Regions from separate parts of the Oceanobacillus sp. HCA-5259 genome, predicted to be linked through region 3. Evidence: riboswitches for the same ligand, from Rfam matches in the RefSeq annotation. Region 3 holds a riboswitch; each other region holds the start of a gene.
What was found. A riboswitch is a leader RNA that binds a small molecule or an ion and turns the genes downstream of it on or off. The one in region 3 is predicted to bind S-adenosylmethionine.

Region 1 (4,793 bases), on a different contig from region 3:
TTCCGAGCATTTCCTTCTCATCATAACCCTCATGAATCACTGCAGTTTCAAACCTTTGATATTTCTTTGTCATATGCTTCCTCCCCTTTACTTCTCATTTCAAAATGAAGCAATATCTCTATAACTAGCATACAAGAAAAAACACTATTATGAAAGCGTTTTCCGAGGGAGTTGGGACACTTGGGGTCAGAGCATTTGTCCCAATGGGACAGCTACACTGACCCCAATGTCCCACCTACCAGCGGGACAAATGCACTGACCCCCCGTCCCGATTCTTGCGTAATTAGTCTTAATATTGTTTTTATACTTACAGAGGGGTTAGGATGGGGGATTGGTGACGATGGAATCGAGGGAAATGAAGTTAGGTACGTTATATACGTTTAGTGCATATTTGCTTTGGGGTTTCTTAACAATGTACTGGAAACTTCTCGATCATGTGAATCCAATGGAAACGCTCGCCCATCGAATTGTCTGGTCATTCATTTTCATGATTGCTTTACTGCTTACAATCAAACAATTCCGTTCGTTTCTCCATACGTGCCGAAATTTATTACGAAATCCAAAGGACCTACTAGCTATTGCAGCTGCTTCAATTCTTATCTCGACGAATTGGTTCTTATTCATTTGGGCAGTCGCGAATGGTTACGTCCTCCAAGCAAGCCTAGGCTATTATATTAATCCATTAATGAGCATTTTCTTAGGTATTGTCGTTTTAAGGGAACAAGTAACGATGCGACAAGGATTTGCCTTTCTTCTGTGTGCCATAAGTGTCCTTTATCTGAGCGTATCAAGCGGTGTCTTTCCCTGGGTCTCACTCGCCCTTGCAACAAGCTTTGCAATCTATGGGCTTCTAAAAAAGAAAATCAACATTAGCTCCACCCATGGCCTAACGATTGAAACGATGCTAGTTACACCAATTGCAGCGGGCTACCTTTTCCTGCTACCACGTCAAGCTTTCACTCTGTCCTCTGCTATATCCGGGACAAATCTTTTACTTATTGGCGCAGGGATCGCCACAGCAATTCCACTTTTATTATTTGCTAATGGAGCAAAAGCAATTCCGCTATCTATGGTAGGGATTTTACAATTCATTACACCGACGATCATGCTCTTCCTAGGAGTATTCGTCTATCATGAAGCTTTTTCAATAGAAAAATTTATCGCCTTTTTATTTATCTGGTTTGCATTAATTCTCTATTTAAGCTCGGTATATCATCACCCAGCGAAAAGACAGGCAAATACATAAGAATGGGGTCAGAGCACTTGTCCCAGTGGGACAGATACACTGACCCCAATGTTCCAGCGCCTGCGGGACAATTGCTCTGACCCCCATGTCCCAGACCAGCGGGACAAACGCTCTGACCCCATGTCCCGGTAACCCCATGTCCCGGTATCAATCTTTTTTAAAAAACCAACTAAAGGGGTTGACATTAGTCTGGATTAAACGTTATAATCATCTGTAAATTTATAAAAGATTTTTAAGTAGCGCAATTAACGCGCTTCTAGCAAATCTGAAGCAAGAAATCTTCTTATCAAGAGCGGCGGAGGGATTAGGCCCGATGAAGCCCGGCAACCTTGAAGTAAGCAATTTTACTTTTAATGGTGCTAAATCCTACAGATCTACCCGGATCTGGAAGATAAGAGGAGGATATGTATAGTAAACTATACGCCCCTCTTCTTAAGGAAGGGGGGCGTTTTAATTATTCCCCTCTCTCCAAAACATACCAAAGCTACATATTTTTCAAAACCAAGGAGGAATTATCAATGTCAGAATTCAACATTTTCAATTTAGAAACACAAGCTCTTCACTCTGGTCAGGAGGAAGCAGATCCAACATCACGGGCAAGAGCGGTTCCGATTTATGAAACAACTTCCTATGTTTTCCGGGATACGGAGCATGCACAAAATCTTTTCGGGCTCACAGAAGCAGGAAACATTTATACAAGAATCACCAACCCGACCGTCGGAGCTTTTGAACAACGGATTGCGGATCTTGAAGATGGTGTAGGAGCAGTGGCAACATCTTCTGGAATGGCTGCTATTACGCTCGCTATTCTAAACATCGCTGGAACCGGTGATGAAATCATTGCGGACAGCAATCTTTACGGTGGAACGTATAACCTGTTCCTAAACACCTTACCGAAATACGGAATCACATTTAAGCTAGTAGACGGAACAAACCCGGAGAATTTCCGTGCAGCAATCACGGATAAAACGAAAGCAATATTCGGGGAAACGATTACGAACCCAAGCTTGAACGTATTTGATATTGAAGCAGTTGCTGAAATCGCGCATGAAAATGGGCTTCCACTCATTATCGATAATACATTTGCAACCCCATTCATCACAAAACCAATTAGCTGGGGCGCAGATATTGTGATCCACTCGGCAACGAAATGGATTGGCGGTCATGGTTCAACTATCGGCGGTGTCGTTATTGACGGTGGACGCTTCAACTGGGATAACCCGCGTTTCCCTGAGTTCACAACACCGGACGATAGCTATAAAGGTTTAAAATACGCAGATGTAGGACCGGCTGCATATGCAACAAAATTACGTGTTCAACTTCTACGTGATATTGGTGCATCACTAAGTCCAAAGAGCGCATTCACTTTCATTCAAGGGCTAGAGTCTTTACAAGTACGTATTGATCGTCATTTGGAAAATACGAAAGAGGTCGTTAAGTACCTAAAGAACCACCCAGCTGTTGAATGGGTCAACTATCCAGGGCTTGAGGAGCACCCATCCTATGAATTGGGGAAAAAGTATTTAAACCGAGGCGCAGGATCTATAATTACATTTGGTATTAAAGGTGGCCGGGAAGCAGGACGTAAGTTGATCGATAACATTACCCTCTGGTCCCATGTGGCAAACGTTGGAGATTCGAAATCCCTTATTATTCATCCCGCTTCAACGACACACCAACAACTAAGTGCAGAGGACTTACAAAAGAGTGGTACGCCTGAAGAGCTTGTCCGGCTATCAATTGGTCTTGAGTCAACGAAAGATATCTTGAAAGACCTTGACCAAGCTATTGCAAAAGCAACTGGTGAAGCACCACAATTCACACCGACTGCGGATGACGCAGCTAACTGGTTGCTCCATTCGCCTTTCGATCGCTCCAATGGGTTGAGAAAGAAAACAATTGCAGTTACTGGTGTTGATGAAGCAACCGAGAAGAAGTTGCGTAACTACGGTTTTGAAGTTGTAGCGGTTGAGGAGCCAAAACAATTGAATGGCACTTCCGAAACACTTGATGCTCTTGTAGTAAATGCAGAAGAACTTCCGAAAGAAACAATCGAGCAACTTATAAATAAAGAAAGTAAAATTCTTTGGATTGAAAATAACATCGATGATGCAGCAGCAGAATATGCACAAGCAGCAGGCATTCACGTGATCGAAAGCAAGTCCATTGCGGATGAATTAGACCGTATCCGTGGCAGTAAAGCAGCAAAAGAAGCAATCGAAATATAACAATTTTTTTATTAAAGAAACGAATGCAAGGTGCGTTCGTTTCTTTTTTGTTCCTGTCTCCTCGTTTAACTTCAACTTTTTGTGCGTAGAATAATTGGGTAGATAGAGCATACTAGACAAATTAAATCCACGTTTTATACTGGTAGTAGACAGATTATAGGTGTGATACGATGAAAAAAATATTATTTATTCTTTTTGCAATCATTCTTTTAACAATAGGAATACTTTATTATATCGATGGTCAGCCCCCAGCATTAACCCAACCGTTGATCCCTGAGGAAAATGCAGAAGAATTGAAGGAAGAAATCGAACCCGAACAAGATGAACTGGAAGATAAGGAAGAAACTGAAGAAGAGGAAAACAGCTTTTCCGAACGATTATCCCATATTGTCCGAGAGACGATTGGCCGGATTTTCCAACGGGAAGTGAAAATTGTTGCGATTGGTGACTCGTTGACCCGTGGAGTTGGTGATGCAACAAATAGTGGCGGCTATGTCGGCATTTTAGAGCGTTCCATCAATCAAGAGGACGAGATTGCAACATTTGAAAACTTCGGTATTCCCGGAAATCGGACGGATCAGCTTTTAATCCGCTTGGGGCAACCTGAAATCATTGAAGCACTGGAAGAGGCAGATATTGTTCTCGTCACGATTGGCGCCAATGACATCATGCAAGTGGCAAAAGAAAATATTACGAACCTCGAAATGGATGACTTTATTGATGAACATAGCGATTATGAAGAGCGGCTTGAAGAGGTTCTTAAAAGGCTCTCTGATATTAATTCAAATGCCGATATTTACTTGCTTGGGATCTATAATCCTTTTGAAAAGTATTTCCAAGATATCGAGGAATTAAATCAGATTGTAAATACATGGAATGAGACAGGAAGCAGCTTGGCGAACGAAATAGATAATATTACTTTCATTCCGATTATCGATTTATTTGCAGGGAATGAAGACCCTATATTTGCCGATGATAATTTCCATCCGAATTATACGGGATATTATTTGATGGCAGAGCGTGTGTTAGACTATATTTCTAGAGAAGAAGGTTGACAGCATGGCGAGAACCGATAAGCACCGACAGAAGATCAATTGGAAAACAGGTTTTTTCTTGATTTTAGCATTGAATATTGCCGGCCTCCTGCTGCTTGTCAGTTTGATCTTTTGGCCGGCGGAAGATGTGGAATTACCTAGTGAATCAGCGGAGATCAAGCAGGAAAGCTCCCAATTCATTGTAAGGACATCAAAGCAAAATTTAAATAATCTAATTAACGCTTATATTGAACATCTAACTGAAAATACACGGCATAAGTACCG
Region 2 (4,793 bases), on a different contig from region 3:
TAAAACCGCGTCGGCACCTAGCGCAAGTGCTTTAACGACATCTGCTCCGCGGCGAATGCCACTATCGATTAAAATCGGGACTTCCCCTCCAACCTCTTCTACAACTGCTGGGAGCGCGTCAATGCTAGAGATGACACCATCTAACTGCCGACCGCCATGGTTGGAAACGATAATGCCATCGACCCCGTTTTCAATCGCGAGTCTTGCATCTGTCGGATGTAGGATTCCTTTTAATAAAACCGGGAGAGATGTGCGTTTCTTCAGTTCAGCAACATGCTTCCAGCTTAACTTCGGATGGTAAATGTTTTGCAAAATTTCTTCTACGACAGATGCCTCGTCGTCCTGCTTTAATGTGGATAGAAAGGCACTATCTGTAATATAATTCGCTTTTCCGTAGCCTGCTTTCAGCGGTGAGAATCGGTTCGTCATGTCCTCCTCGCGCCAGCCGAACATTGTTGTATCGATAGTAAGGACGATTGCTTGATAGCCTGTTTCTTCTGCACGCTTTACCATATTAAAGGAAATATTTTCGTTATTGGACCAGTACAACTGGAACCATTTTGGACTACCTTCTGAAACCTCTGCCACTTCCTCGATTGCGTAACTGGAAACCGTGCTTTGTATATAAGGTACATCCAATTTCGCAGCTGCTTTTGCAACCGCAAGTTCCGCTTCTTCATGCGTAGTTTTCAGCATTCCGATCGGAGCGAGCAAAAATGGGTGGGGGTACGTATGACCAAATAGCTCAATACTTGTATCCACGTTGGAGACATCATTTAAATATTGGGGCAGAATAGAATATTTCTCGAATGAAGCGGTGTTTTTCCGCAACGTCTCCTCCCCTCCGCCTCCTGAGCGGGTGTATCCAAATGCATTTTTCGACATTTTTTCTTTCGCTTTTGCCTCTAATTCTTCTACACGAAAAGGAAAAGTCTCCGTTGTTTCTAGGTTCGTAATGAATGCATCTTTCGGCTTTGTAGTCGTCAAGACTTCTACCTCCTAAAGTTGGCTTTCTTCCGTTTAATCCTTTTTCAAACGTGCAGCGATCCGGTTACCAAGGGACTGGATTCCTTGGACGAGGATGATTAAGATAAAGACCGTTGCATACATGACATCTACTTCATAACGTAAGTGTCCGAAACGATACGCAAGATCTCCGAGTCCCCCTGCACCGACTAGACCGGCCATTGCGGTCGCACCGATCAAGCTGATTGTAACAATTGTTAAGCCTAAAACGATGGATGGGCGTGCTTCTCGAAGCATGACACTCCAGATGATTTTATGTGTTTTAATCCCCATTGCTTTATATGCTTCAATAATTCCGCTATCCACTTCGAGTAGAGAACTTTCCAGTAAGCGTGCAAGATATGGTGCGGTGTAAATAACGAGTGGAACGATAACACCTTGCACGCCAATCGTTGTGCCGACCAAGAATTTCGTAAATGGCAGAATAAAGAATAATAGAATAATAAACGGAATCGAGCGGACTATGTTTATAACGAGATTCAATAATTGATAGACGAATTTATTTTCCAATGATTGTCCCGGGCGTGTCAGTACAACAAGTATGCCTAAAGGCACCCCAATCAAAATCGCAAAAAATAAGGAAATGATGACCATTTGAAACGTTTCAATGATAGCTTGGCCAATAATAGGCAGCCATTGTTCGATAAAGTTTTCCATTTTATTTATTCACCCTCCACTTCTTCTGTTACGACCCCTTGATCGTTTAAGAACGTTAAGGAGGCATTGATTTGTTCCTGTTCACCAACAAGATGAATGATCAGATTTCCGACGATTCCGTTTTTCAATTCCATAATATTCGCCGTTAAAATATTCGGCTTCACTTTAAACTTCTCAATCACTTGTGCAAGTAAAGGCTCCCCGGCACTCTCTCCAATAAAGGTCAGGCTTGTCACCGTACCATTTAGTTTCAATTGGTTGATGAGTGATGCGGATAATTTACGCTGGGAAATCGTATCTAAAAACTTCTTTGTCGTCTTATGACGGGGATCGGTGAACAATTCGATACTGGAGCGCTGTTCAACGATTTCTCCATTTTCAAGAACCGACACGTCGTCACAAATCTTCTGAATAACACTCATTTCGTGGGTAATGAGTAAGATGGTTATCCCAAGTTCTTTGTTAATCTTAAGGAGTAAATCAAGAATTGAATTAGTTGTTTCGGGGTCAAGGGCACTTGTCGCCTCGTCGCTCAGCAGGATTTCTGGTTCCTGTGATAATGCGCGTGCAATGGCGACACGCTGCTTCTGTCCACCAGATAATTGAGAAGGATAGCTGTCCTCTCTGTCTCCTAAATCAACAATTTTCAAATACTTTTCGACACGTTTCTTCACTTCTGTTTTGTTAAGGCCTAGAAGTCTTAGTGGTGTTGCTACGTTCTCATAAACGGTTGCAGTCTTCATGAGATTGAAATGCTGGAAAATCATTCCGATCTTCTGTCTCATTTTCCGCAAATTTTCATTTGATAGGGCTGTTAACTCTGTGCCATTGATTGTTACCGTTCCACTGTTCGGCTTTTCTAGTAAATTGACGAGCCGGATCAAGGTACTTTTACCAGCACCACTGTAGCCAATGACACCGTGGATTTCACCTTTTTTTACATGAAGGTTAACATTGTTTACCGCTGTAACATTCCCATTTTTAGATGGGAATACCTTCGTGATGTTCTCTAATTTGATCATCTATCTACCTTTCCCTTCCAATCGTCTTTAGATCAAGAAATAGTTGGTATAAACAAAGGCGGAAGCGCCCTTGCAGGTTAAAAACGCGACGTCCTGTCGCAACACCTGCACTAGCACATCCTGTGCGTCGTAGCAACGTACAAACTGGAGCACTCCGGAATGAGATAAAGGAAACACGGCGAACGTAGAGAGCCGATGTTGACTTATCGATTGGAGGAGTGTGAAGTTTGGGACTGCGCACTGCTCGTCCCACTAAAAGATCTGCTAGTTGCTGGGCGCAGAGCGGACGTGGCTGGCCCTGGACACCTAAGTTATCACAACACTTTTACTTTATAGTTCCTTATACAATAAAAATAGCCTCTCTTTTCTAAAGAAAGAGAGGCTTTGTATGTATTCAGAGGTCCTCTCTTATCTTTCAAAACATCACGTTTTGCTGGAATTAGCACCTCTTTTATGGTTGACATAAAAAGGTTGCCGAGCTTCATCGGGCCAGTCCCTCAGCTACTCTTGATAAGAGATAAAACTATTTAATTATATTGATATAGACTACAGCAAAAGTTACGTGTCGTCAACTCTTATTTTAGTAATCTTTCAGACTAAGAGAAAAGTTTAAGTTTTTCAATCCGTTCGACTGCTTCTTCAAGACGGGCTTCATCAACTAGTAAACCGATCCGGATATAACCTTCCCCGTACGTCCCGAAGCCATTTCCGGCGGCGACAGCAACATCAGCCTTTTCCAGTAGCAAATCAGCAAATTGCTCACTTGTATACCCACTCGGAACCGGCAGCCATGCAAAGAACGAGCCACTAGGAGCTTCAACTTCCCAACCAATCCGTTTACATGCCGCGATTAATGCATTCCTGCGCCCTTCATACAGCTCGACTAATTCCTCCACACTTGATTGCTCTGCAGTTAAGGCAACAGCCGCCGCATGTTGGACTGCGGGGAACAGACTAACGAATAAATGATCTTGCAGGAGATTGATCGCTTCAATCATTTTCGCGTTGCCAACAGCAAAGCCTACTCGCCAACCGGCCATATTGTATGTTTTCGATAAGGTATAAAGCTCGATCCCGATATCTTTAGCGCCCTCTACCTCGAGGAAACTAACCGGTTTTTTCCCGTCAAAGCCTATTGCACCGTAAGCAATATCATGGACGATACCGATACCGTGCTCCTTGCCTAACTGTGCCGTCTCTTCGAAAAATTCTTTGGAAGCGATGGCTCCTGTAGGATTATTCGGATAATTTAAGTAAAGTAATTTCGCTTCTTCTAATTGTTTCGGCGTGAGCTTGTCATAGTCTGGTAAGAATGCATTTTCTCGAAGTAATGGCATTACTTCATGCCGAACATTCGCAAGCTTGACGCCAGATAGATAGTCCGGGTAGCCTGGATCTGGCAGTAACAGCATGTCGCCTTCGTTCATTAAGGCGAGGGGTAGTTCGACTAAGCCAATCTTCGTCCCAAATAAAACAGCTACTTCCGCTTCCGGGTCTAAATCGACATTGTATTCCCGCTTATAGAAATCGGCTGCTGCTCGTTTCAATTCCGCTGTGCCACGAAACGGCGAGTATTTATGTGAATTTGGGTCTGCGGCAGCTTCTTGCAAAGCTTGCACAATATTGGGTGGAGTTGGTTGATCCGGGTTCCCTTGCCCCAAATTAATGACATCGCGACCTTCTGCGTATGCTTTTGTCACTTTTTCTACGAGAGTTGCAAAAAATTGAACGGGCAACTCCTTTAGGCGATTCGAAAATTCCATTGACATAACCTCTTTATTTGTATATTTAATATAACTCTGGGACACGGCTTTCAAAGATTGGGACACTTTTTCTGACTTCAATTACCCTGTCCGGATTGATTGTGCCTCGTAATGTTTCTTCTTTATCTTCTGAACCTTTTACGAGAACATCTCCCCAAGGGTCTGCGATTAAAGAAGTTCCGGTGTATTCAACCTCGTTCAGGGTGCCGACATTGTTTGCAGATACGACATACATTTGGTTTTCAATTGCGCGGGCTATTTGCAGGTTAACCCAATGATTGGTACGCGGTTTCGGCCATTCGGCAGGGATAAATAATACTTGCGC
Region 3 (4,793 bases):
AACAATCTCTGCTCAATCGGGGATTGGCTATATGGCTATGAATGCTAGAGAGTTTATGCAAATGGATATTATCGTCTTAAGTATTCTCATTTATGCAGTGTTTGGGAAGGTGTCTGATGTTATTGCGAGGTATCTCGAAGGAAGGTTATTAAAATGGAATACATGAAGAATATTAAAGGGGGAGAAGTTGATTTGCTATCGTTACAACGAAATGGCGTAAACGTTCAAATCAATAGCCTTGAAAAAAGTTATGGTAAGCGCGAAGTATTAAATGGGGTAAACGTAAATATAAAGGCAGGAGAATTTGTTGCGATTGTAGGGAAAAGTGGTTGCGGGAAAAGTACATTCCTCCGCCTTGTTGCAGGTCTAGAAGATGCCAAGGCTGGTTCGATTCAATTGAATGAGGAGCGATTACAAGGTCTAAATAAAAAGGCCCGAATGATGTTTCAAGATGGCAGGTTGCTTCCGTGGAAGCGGGTAATTGATAATGTCTGTATCGGACTCCCTGGCGATCAGCAAAAGAAAGCTTTAGAATCCCTCACCCAAGTGGGGCTGGAAGATAGAGCAAATGACTTTCCTTCCATGCTTTCCGGTGGTCAAAAACAGCGGGTTGCTTTAGCAAGAGCATTGGTTCATGAGCCAAATTTACTTCTACTAGATGAACCTCTAGGCGCACTTGATGCGCTAACAAGGTTAGAAATGCAAGAACTGATTGAAACATTATGGACAGAAAAGAAATTTACAGCAATTCTTGTTACACATGATGTAGAAGAAGCAGTTGCAATAGCGGACAGGGTGATATTAATAGAAGATGGGAGGATAGCGTTAAACCAAAACATTGCGTTGGCACGGCCAAGAAAACGAACAAACCCGACCTTTGGTATGTATGTAGAAGAAATCCTTACAAGAATTATGAATAAAAGAACAGAAAAAGAATATACACAACCGTTTCATGAAAAATCACTATCCCTTCTTAATTCCGTAAATAATTAGAGCAACGCCAAGAAAAATCCACAGGAATTTACTAAAGGATATTTTTGTGGACATCCCGATAATCCCAATTGCAGTAGTGAGCAGGAGGATAAGGGGACCGACAAAAGCGAGTGAACTGTTAATGATTAAAGTTTTTTCTATCTCATTAAATTTAATCATTAAAAATGCCGCAAATATTTCGATCGAACCGGAAAAAATCCGTAATAAGGCTATAGACAGAACAGCCTTTTCCAATAGACTAAACATCGTACTCCCCCTGCAAAAATATGTTTATTTTTAAATATATGCCCGGCCAGTCCAAAAAAGGACTGTATGAAAAATTACAAGCTTAAAAAGGGAAGTATGTATGCAAAAGATGAAAGAAGGGGTTTATACCTTTATATAGGAAAGAGATCTGTATTCTTCCGATGACCTTACAACCCGCTGCAAAATAATATTAAAACTGCATTAAAAGCAATTTTTATTAATTTAAATACCTATCTTTTAAGGGGATTCTCTTAAAAGATAGGTATTTTCTGCAGACAAAGATAGGACCACTTCAAACAAACCATCTTACCAGCTTCGACTATGCAGAGACTGCTGCAGAGGGAGAATTCTTAATGAGACACAGCGACCGATGCAGTCTCCAAACGCACTTAGTAAATTTCGAGAGCGTTATTATGATTTGTAGGGTTTATCTCTAGTGTTATATCCCACTTTCATTTATTTAATCCAAAAACAGTAGCTGTCTGGATTTTTTCAAAAACCGTATCAAGATCTAAAATGAGATCATCAATATGCTCAATTCCAACAGAAAAGCGTAAGAGACGGTCATCGACCCCGCGACTTTCCCGCTCATCCAGCGGAATATCGGCATGGGTCTGTGTGGTCGGATATGTAATAAAGCTTTCGACACCACCTAGGCTTTCTGCAAAGGTGATCAGCTGCAGATTTTGTAAAAATGGATTAATTAAAGCTTCATCCTGTAAACGGAACGAAAGCATCCCGCCAACTCCTGGATATAGAACATTCTCGACTGCATCGCGCACATTTAAATATTCCACTATTTTCTTCGCATTCTCCTCATGACGCTTCATGCGCAGTCCAAGTGTCTTCATCCCTCGAACAATTAAAAAAGAATCGGCAGGGGAAAGCACTGCCCCGGAAGAATTATGATTCGTTGCAAGGAGTTCTGAAATATCTTCATCTTTTGCGACGACTAATCCCGCCAATACATCATTATGGCCGCCAATATATTTCGTTGCACTATGAATGACGATATCGGCACCGAGCTCTAGTGGCTGCTGTAAATAAGGTGTTAAAAAAGTGTTATCGACAATGAGTAATAAATCATGTTCTTTAGCGAGTTCGGCATATGTTGGGATATCAATTGTCTCCATGAGCGGGTTCGTTGGAGTCTCAATGAAGATAGCTTTTGTACTTTCCGTAATCAATGCCTCTACAGCAGCGACCGATGCGAAATCGGAATAGCATGCCTTTATATTGTATTTTTCCTCATATTGCTTTAATAAACGATAGGTTCCACCGTACACATCCGCTGAAAACAATAAGGAATCCCCAGATTTAAACAAGGATAATACAAGTTGAATGGCAGCCATTCCGGAACTGCAGGCAAATCCTGCATAGCCATTTTCCAAATCGGCAATGCCCTTTTCCAGGATCTCTCGCGTCGGATTTTTCGTTCTGCTATAATCGTATCCGGTTGATTCACCGAGACCCTGATGTTCATAGGCAGTAGTTAAGTAAATCGGTGTACTTACTGCTCCCGTTTTTTTATCCGATCGATTTCCTAATTGGACTAAACGACTTTCAATCTTTTGTTTTGTCATCTTATCACCCTATTCTTCGTAATAAAAAAGAGACCTTCTATAAGAAGAAGGTCTCGGTATCTACACAAGTACGCTCTTCTTATCTTCAAGACGGCAGGTCGTCAATTGGAATTAGCACCGGGCTCACGTGTTTAAGCTGGTTGCTGAGACTTCATTGGGCCAAATCCCTCCGTCTCTCTTGATAAGAAAAAATTATGAAGTTTTTAATGATTGAATATATAATAGTACAGCTATTCAGAAAATGCAAGAGAAATAAAGAATACATAATGAATATGCAAAATAGTTTGCATCAGGAGGAATCGCTGATATAGTTTCTTATAGGAATCCATTTGATTATGGACGGTTTAGGCTAAGGAGCAATATTTATGAAGGAAAAACTTTATTTTTATTATACAAATGATTTGCATAGTGATTTCAGCCAGTGGCCGCGGACAGCTGGCTATTTAAAGGATATGAAAAAGAATCGTATCGCTCGGGAGGATGCCCATTATTTAGTTGATGTTGGTGACCATATGGACCGTGTTCATCCAATATCGGAGGCTTCGATGGGAAAGGCGAATGTGAAGCTTTTAAACGAGGTCGGTTATGATGTCATCACACTTGGGAACAACGAAGGGATTACACTATCCCATGATGATTTATATCATTTATACGACGGGGCGGAATTTGAAGTTGTCTGTGCGAACTTGAAGCATAAAGAACATAATCCACCTGCATGGCTGCACGATACTCGAATTATCCAGACGGAATCGGGAGTACGGATCGGAATGATCGGGCTTACTGCTCCGTTCAATGCTTTTTACGGGCTACTCGGCTGGTACCTAACTTCCCCCTTTGAAGAGTTGGAAAAACAGCTGGCCTCTTTAAAGAAAGAAGCGGATATTATCATTCTTCTATCCCATTTAGGAATTAGTGAAGATGAAGCGATTGCGCGGAAATTCCCGGATATCGACGTTATTATTGGAGGGCATACTCACCATCTGTTGCGGACCGGTGAATATGTGAACAACAGTCTTCTCACTGCTGCTGGCAAGCATTGTATGTATGTTGGCGAAGTTATCTTAACATATGATCATGATAAAAAGGAGCTCATCCATAAAGAGGCTTATACAACAGATGTATCAAGCTATCCCGAAGATGAAGATACGAGAGGGCTGCTTACTGAATTGGAAAAAGAAGCTTCTGGAATATTGGGAACAGAAGTTGTTTATCTAGAAGAAGGGTTTCAAGCGGACTGGTTTAGCGATGTGCCGATGATGCAAGATTTGACGGAAACAGTACGGAAATGGACGGATGCTGATGCATCTTTGTTGAATGCTGGACTTCTGCTTGACGGCTTGCCAAAAGGAATGGTCACTTACGGTGATATCCACCGGATTTGTCCGCATCCGATCAACCCAGTTGTCGTGCATTTGAGGGGAGATGAATTGATTGAAGTGATCCGTGCTTCCTTGAAGAAAGATTTCATGGAGATTCAATTGAAAGGATTCGGTTTCCGCGGGAAAGTCATTGGCAGAATGCTTTTTGCTGGGTTATCCATATCTACGACACTACGGGCGAACGGAACGGAAGCAGTGACTGGGGTAACGTTCTGTGATGGTTCAGCTGTGGAAAAGCAGAAAACATATCGCATTGCTACTGCCGATACATTTACTTTCGGTCGCCTTCTCCCTGAAATTGCCAAATCAGAAATGAAACAATATTTCCTACCTGAATTTTTAAGGGATTTATTACTCGATACGTTAAGAAATAAAACACCGCAGCCTTAAGATGCCGATTGTGACAGAGGAGCCTGCTTTTGCATACTTTATTATGTAACTAAAGGAGGCATCCGGAGATGATTACTGTTAATCCAATTGAAATTGAAGGGATGCAGTTCACAGCAGTAAGTGTCGAACTGCCAAAGACGACATTACTCACGGTTTCAAACGAAGTCGGCTATATTATGTGTGCTGCACTGGATGTGGATAT

Region 1: linked by a shared signal. The riboswitch ahead of WKU33_RS01060 (O-acetylhomoserine aminocarboxypropyltransferase/cysteine synthase family protein) and the one ahead of WKU33_RS08080 (methionine biosynthesis PLP-dependent protein) in region 3 are both predicted to bind S-adenosylmethionine.
Region 2: linked by a shared signal. The riboswitch ahead of WKU33_RS12625 (methionine ABC transporter ATP-binding protein) and the one ahead of WKU33_RS08080 (methionine biosynthesis PLP-dependent protein) in region 3 are both predicted to bind S-adenosylmethionine.

Annotation. Positions count from the first base shown of each region.
Region 1 is NZ_JBBKBV010000001.1:234,804-239,596, reverse strand. It holds gene megL (methionine gamma-lyase) at 1-73, opposite strand, end outside; gene rarD (EamA family transporter RarD) at 341-1,246, shown strand; SAM riboswitch class I at 1,527-1,644, shown strand; gene WKU33_RS01060 (O-acetylhomoserine aminocarboxypropyltransferase/cysteine synthase family protein) at 1,765-3,474, shown strand; gene WKU33_RS01055 (SGNH/GDSL hydrolase family protein) at 3,645-4,529, shown strand; gene WKU33_RS01050 (YpmS family protein) at 4,534-4,793, shown strand, end outside.
Region 2 is NZ_JBBKBV010000023.1:963-5,755, reverse strand. It holds gene WKU33_RS12635 (alpha-hydroxy-acid oxidizing protein) at 1-987, opposite strand, end outside; gene WKU33_RS12630 (methionine ABC transporter permease) at 1,021-1,683, opposite strand; gene WKU33_RS12625 (methionine ABC transporter ATP-binding protein) at 1,689-2,705, opposite strand; SAM riboswitch class I at 3,111-3,222, opposite strand; gene WKU33_RS12620 (pyridoxal phosphate-dependent aminotransferase) at 3,302-4,468, opposite strand; gene WKU33_RS12615 (carbon-nitrogen family hydrolase) at 4,494-4,793, opposite strand, start outside.
Region 3 is NZ_JBBKBV010000010.1:71,274-76,066, reverse strand. It holds gene ssuC (aliphatic sulfonate ABC transporter permease SsuC) at 1-166, shown strand, start outside; gene WKU33_RS08090 (ATP-binding cassette domain-containing protein) at 163-993, shown strand; gene WKU33_RS08085 (YqhV family protein) at 964-1,239, opposite strand; gene WKU33_RS08080 (methionine biosynthesis PLP-dependent protein) at 1,692-2,822, opposite strand; SAM riboswitch class I at 2,899-3,010, opposite strand; gene WKU33_RS08075 (bifunctional metallophosphatase/5'-nucleotidase) at 3,188-4,591, shown strand; gene WKU33_RS08070 (YunC family protein) at 4,660-4,793, shown strand, end outside.